One region of the Shewanella sp. BC20 genome, then DNA from elsewhere that is predicted to be linked to it. Evidence: riboswitches for the same ligand, from Rfam matches in the RefSeq annotation. Region 1 holds a riboswitch; the other holds the start of a gene.

Region 1 (3,196 bases):
ATATTCCCAAGCGATTTTGACCAGCTCGCCTAAGGTCTCAAGCTCGGCAAACTGTGCCTCATCATTGGCATCGGCAATCGAGCCTGGACGCATACCATCGCCTAATGACAGCGACACATCGTAGGCCACGCACAGCTCGCAAATCTCACGGAAATGGGTATAGAGGAAGTTTTCTTGATGGTGGCTCAAGCACCATTTGGCCATAATCGAGCCGCCGCGGGACACAATTCCAGTCACCCGTTTGGCGGTCATGGGCACATAGCGCAATAACACGCCCGCGTGGATGGTAAAGTAATCGACGCCCTGCTCCGCTTGCTCAATCAAGGTATCGCGAAATACTTCCCAGGTCAGGTGCTCGGCAACCCCATTCACTTTTTCAAGTGCTTGATAAATCGGCACTGTGCCAATAGGCACTGGCGAGTTGCGGATAATCCATTCGCGGGTTTCATGGATATAGCGCCCAGTGGACAAGTCCATCACAGTGTCCGCGCCCCAACGGGTTGACCAGACAAGCTTTTCGACTTCCTCCTCAATGGAGGACGTGACCGCCGAGTTACCGATATTGGCATTCACTTTCACTAGAAAGTTACGACCAATAATCATAGGTTCGGCTTCAGGGTGATTGATATTTAACGGAATAATGGCGCGGCCACGGGCAATTTCATCACGGACAAATTCAGGGGTAATCGGTTTACCAATCACAGCGCCAAAGGATTCACCTTGGCCGCGGCGGTTTAAGATTTCGTCCTGTACCTCGGCGAGCGCCATATTTTCCCGAATCGCCACATACTCCATTTCAGGAGTAATAATCCCTTGGCGGGCATAGTGTAATTGGCTCACGCGTTTACCCGATAAGGCGCGGCGAGGACGAACAATCGCACTTGAACCGGCTTCGAAGCGCAGATGATCGAGCCCATCATCCTTGAGGCGCTGCTGGGTAAAATCTGAGGTCGCACAATCAAGCACTTCGGTATCTTGGCGCTCGATAATCCAAGGTAATCTGAGCTTGGCTAAACCTTGGCGCACGTTAATTTGTGCAGCCGGATCGGAATAAGGACCGGCGCAGTCGTACACAGGAATGGGAGGATTTTTCTCGACTATGGGCGCGGTCGCAGTGCCGCCAATCCGCGTATCGGTTTGCAGAATTTGCCGCATCCCTACACGGAGATCCTCACGGCTTCCCTGCAAATACAACTTTTGCGAATTAGGGTGTTGTAATGGTTTAAGGGTATCGATAAAGGCTTGCGCCTGGGCGCGCGCCGCACGGCGGCTCGTTTGCCCTTGGGCATTAACGGCAATCGATTCTGAGGACGATTCTAAACTGGACATAAGCAATCTCACTTTAACAAATAAAAATGGGGTTGCTTGTCTGGAGACTTGAGTGTTGAAGCTGAGCCGTGCAAACCCTAAGCAGATTTGCGGACTCAATAACGACTAAATCGGTGGGTTAATACAGGGCAAAAGGTGGCCGCTGATACGATTTAATGGATGTTATTATGCTTGTTTCCTTCGCAGGTTTTAACCTGATCAGGTTCAACGGATCCCGAATAAACGGTCTCAGCCAAGAGGCACTCCGACAAGATGGGCAAAAGTATAGGCAGAAGCGCAGCGAACAAACAAGCGTAATTTCAGAATAAAAATTAAATTATCAATCAAAATAAAAGAATGAATAAAGCATTGTATTTAAACACTTTCTATTTTGATTCGTTATAAGATCGCTGATTAAAGCTATTTTTAGTGAAAAATTATCATCGTTATTTTTTAACCTTTTGACCGCTTTACCATCATTTTATCGAGCTGCGCCTTAATGGCATCGTCAATTTCTTGGTTCATTTTCTTGCCACTGCAATCGAAGGGGAAACCTAAATTCTCGGCATAGGGATTAATTTGGGTGCCCACCTTAACAACCCGATAGCAGGTATCCCCTTTACGGACAATTCGATTGGGATCCAGTTCTAAATCCAAACTGCTGGGGCCGCTAAAATCGTCGGCATTGGGCACAATCAGCACCTCCATCTCAGGGCTCATTTCAGACAAATTCGACCGTTTGCTGTAATGATTTGCCTGCTCTAACACTAAATCATCCAAGACTTGCTCACGCTGGCGCTCAAAATAGCGCTGGGTAAATAATCCCACGCTGCCTGCCGCCCCGCCGCCGCTTTGCCCACTTGCCGCTGACTGCTCTGTACTTACCGCTTGTGCCGAGCTTGATTGGATTTCTGCCTTTTGAGGCTTAACAGCTTCTTTCTCACTCTGCTGGGTTTGGCCCTGAGTTGAAGCGTTAGGTGTTGAGGCGTTAGGCACTGATGTGCTTGGTACTGGTGCTGTTGATTCTGTTACTTCTGATGCTTTTACTTTTGATAATTGGGCACTGACTTCAGGAGGTTTTGTAATCTGCTCAGTGGGTTTTGGCATCGGCTTTACCGTACTAGGCGCTGAAGTTATCGGCTCGCGAGAAACCGCAGACTCTTCCACTGAGATATCTTGAGCCGAATCCGCAGGAGCGGTTTGCGTTGGCGGCGCATAAATAAAATATGCCTTTAATGCTTTGGTTGCAGTTCGAGCATTGGCTGAAGATTCGCTAAACGACAGCCCTAACTGCTCCGACTGGGTTCGCCATAAAAAAATTAATAATAACAGCAGTAAGCCATGGCCCAAGATGACCCAAAGTAATAGCTTAAGATTGAAGTAATGCGACCACTCTCGCCAACTGAAGCCTAAGTTGGGTCTGAATGCGCTATCGCTCTCTCTTTGGTTAGCCTCACTCAAATTGAGGTTTATTGCACTCCCCAAGGGCTCTGCATGGGCGCTAAAAGAGGTAGCACAAAAAGGCATAGCGGAGAATGCTACGGTCTCGTCGTTTGTCACGCGGCTGTGCGCAACAAAACTGAGATCATCTTCTGGGGTAATAGTCGAACGAACAGGCAAAATCCATCCCTTAGTACTTTATGGACAAAGTACTTAACAAATCCATGATTACTACGGGGGATTAGAGAAAGCGTACCGCACAAAGTTCCAGGGCGTTGACATTAATCAGTCGTAAACAGGCACCATAATGTTGTACAACTAGATAAGAGCTTGCCTAAGTCTCAGTTGATAATGTGAACTTCAAAATAAATTAGCTTACACGTGTAAGCTAATTATGGCTTTCCAATTTACCAACTGATAGACTCAGTCATTATCGCCATCGAGTGGA
Region 2 (3,196 bases), on a different contig from region 1:
GATCTTGCTGGGATGCGGCCACTTGCTGATCCTGTCTGTCCATATAGAACAGCGCCAGATTCGTGTCGATAAGTCCTTCAAACCAATGGGATTTAAGACCGATTTCGTAGTTATATAGGGTTTCGGTATCAAACTCTTTTTTATCATTGAGTTCGACTGGCAAGGTCATGTTAAAACCGCCCGCCTTGTAACCGCGCGCCACTCTGGCGTATACATTATGGGATTCATTCAGCACTTTGCTCAGCGCAATATGGCCGCCCCACATAGTTTCACTCGGGTCAAAATTATCATTGTTGGTGTCTGAGTAGTGGCTATTGCGACGCTCGACACGCAGTCCCACAGACAAGGCATAATCGGCGCCTAAATCCGTATCCAGCTGACCAAATACGGCGTAATTAGTTGCTTCATATTCAGAATCTAACACCTCATCGGGCCAAGTATTATATTCAGAATACAGTTGGTTATCTTCTTTAAGGTTCATCGCATAAACCCCAAGTAACCAGTCGATTGAGCCAGCAAAAATACGCCCTTGGTCGGTCGAGCTTAAGCGGAACTCTTGGGATAAGGTCTTACGCTGACCGGTTTTGTCCCAGAAGTAATCGTACTGACAAGGGGCGAGATTGCCCTCATCCTCACATTGCTTGGAGGCCCAATATTCAGGGTTAGCCCAATCGCCATCGTAACTATAATGGTGATCGGTATTGGCAAATGAAGTCAGCGAGGTTAACTCAAACGACTCTGCGCCCGAGTAAGTGGCTTTAAATCCTGCGCCCGTGGTGCGCTGGCTATCGACACCCGGCTGATCCGAAATAGTATGTTTAGGATCGTTGGTTAAGCTCCAGGCATCGTAGCCGTTATCAAAATCGGCATGCAGCAGAGTTAAATCGAGTTGCAGATTGTCGGTGGCATACCAGCGGAATTTAGCTCGGCCAGTAAATTCATCACGGCCATTGGTATCTTCTTTATTTAAATAGAGATTATCGCGATAACCGTTTTGTTGATGTTGCTGCAGCGACACGCGGTACAACAATTTGCCCGAATCGCTCAACGGCCCTGAGCTAAAACCGCTAAAGGTTTGCAAATCGTCATTGCCTAAAGAGACCTCGGCGCCATGTTCAAACACATCGGTCGGGTCATTACTCTTAAGGTAAATCAAGCCCGCTAACGCATTGGCGCCATAGCGGGTACCCTGCGGGCCGCGTAACACTTCGACTTGCTGCAGATCGTACATGCTCGACACCATACCGATACCAGATAAATCAATATCATCAATGATATAACCCACAGATGAGTTAGGCGCACCTTGATATTGCTCCTGCTCTCCTACGCCGCGGATCTGGAAATACTTAGGACGTGAGCTGCCACCCGACCAGTTGAAGTTAGCAATAGAATTCATCACGTCTTCAAAGTGCTGGGCACTTTCATCTTGAATTTGCTGGGCATCGATAACGGTAATGCTCGATGGCATTTTCTCTAAACTGGCACTGCGAAAATCTGCAGTCACCACCATGATTTCCATATCATTGCTAGGCTCAGGTTTATCGATAGCATCGGTTTGCGCCCATGCGGCCGTGCTTAACGCAGCCGAAATGGCCAGCGCTAATGGCGCACGCGTTAACGAAAAGGAGAAGTTGGAACTCTTGGTAGACTTTTTGTTATACATAGGACCTCAAATACATGTTTGAGATCCGGCAACGAATAAGCGATTCAGAAGTGTGCTGTTGATTGGCCCATTCCTACGCCGGTATTAGCCGGATCAGGTTCTAAGGGTTCGTCTGATGACATCTCAGTCTGCCACTTTGATTGGCAAACACCCCTTGGCGGCGCTAAGTATACATGACGAAAATCATAAAGTAGACACTCTTGTATCTGCACATAGGTAAATGACGCTTAGCTCACGCCATTTAAGCCCCGATTGAAACATCTGACAGCTCACAATCGGCCGATACAAACGCCCTTCTCTCCTTAGGCTGATTTGACCCAACATGCTTTCTAGTGCTATAGAAGGCGACGATTTTAAGTATGGTAGAAGGGTCAACTCAATGCAGCTAAAACCGTTAGCCAAGGGACGTTATAGCCAGCGATGGGAACAAGACTATCCTCTTATTGAAGCTGTGATTCTTAGCTGTATCAGCGAAGTCAAAATGCTCAAAAAAGGCGCTCACCTGATGACACAAGGTGAAGCCATAAACTCGCTGGTGTTAGTCAAGCAAGGCCGTGTATCGCTGGGGCACACCGCCAGAAATGGCCGTTGTTTCCAATTAGGGACTATCGATTGTGATTCGCAACTATTTGGTGAGATGGAGTTTTTTACCCAATACCAGTGCCAGCTGGACATCATCGCCAACGAGCCCTTGGAAATTTCGCTAATTAGCACCGAAAAGTTGCAACACTCCCTCGACCAACACCCACAACTGGCGCTGTTTTTTGCCAGTGCCATTGCGATTGATTACCAAGATACCGTCGATATTTTTACCCGCAGACTACTTTATCCCATCAGCTATAACGTGGCATTCGATATCTACCATGAGTATTTAAACGATTTACCCGTCGATGGTTTTAGTAAGCGTTATTTAGAGGCGGAGCGTTTTGGTACCACTGACAGAGTCTACCGACGGGCATTACAACATTTGGAAGAGCGCGGTTTAATCGAGCGTAAAAAAGAAGGCATTCGGATTAAAAACCTGAATGCACTTAAAGCTTTTGTCGAAGCAGGCATTTAACCCACTTCGACAACATCCATACTCGGCGGATATCAACTGAGTATGGGCCTTTAGCTTAACTTGCCGAAAGTGATTGTGCAGACATCGAAGGCTTCATCCGGCTCGATGCAATCAGCAGCATAAAGATTGCGGCGTAAAGTACGGGGATTACATACATCACGGTTTGTAAGCCGATAATACGCTCGAAGAACGAACTGATAGCCGGGCTAAACATGGCGCCCGTACTGCCACTGATCAAAATGTAGGAGACATTCTTGCTGCTGGCTTGCTTCACAAACGACACGCCATAGGCAATAAACGCATTGTAAAGTGCCGCGCAGACAAAGCCGTAACCGTAGGTTAAATAAGCAATCCAATTCAACTTGTCGGTAGTCACAATCACAAAGGTGATCACCATGGCTAAACCAATAATACCAACTAAGAAATGATGAATTTTTACCCGAGTCACGATTAAGGTTGAAATCAAAGCACCA

Evidence for each region. Region 1 has a riboswitch for thiamine pyrophosphate ahead of thiC (phosphomethylpyrimidine synthase ThiC). Riboswitches for the same ligand answer to the same signal wherever they lie in the genome.
Region 2: it holds a riboswitch for thiamine pyrophosphate, as region 1 does, so the genes downstream of both, CBX96_RS03445 (TonB-dependent receptor) here and thiC (phosphomethylpyrimidine synthase ThiC) in region 1, are expected to answer to the same signal.

What each region holds. Positions count from the first base shown of each region.
Region 1 covers NZ_NHRI01000003.1:205,222-208,417, reverse strand. Annotated here, with positions in the region: gene thiC (phosphomethylpyrimidine synthase ThiC) at 1-1,329, opposite strand, end outside; TPP riboswitch at 1,488-1,586, opposite strand; gene CBX96_RS05135 (hypothetical protein) at 1,762-2,928, opposite strand.
Region 2 covers NZ_NHRI01000002.1:213,302-216,497, reverse strand. Annotated here, with positions in the region: gene CBX96_RS03445 (TonB-dependent receptor) at 1-1,663, opposite strand, end outside; TPP riboswitch at 1,717-1,828, opposite strand; gene CBX96_RS03440 (Crp/Fnr family transcriptional regulator) at 2,043-2,723, shown strand; gene tsgA (MFS transporter TsgA) at 2,779-3,196, opposite strand, start outside.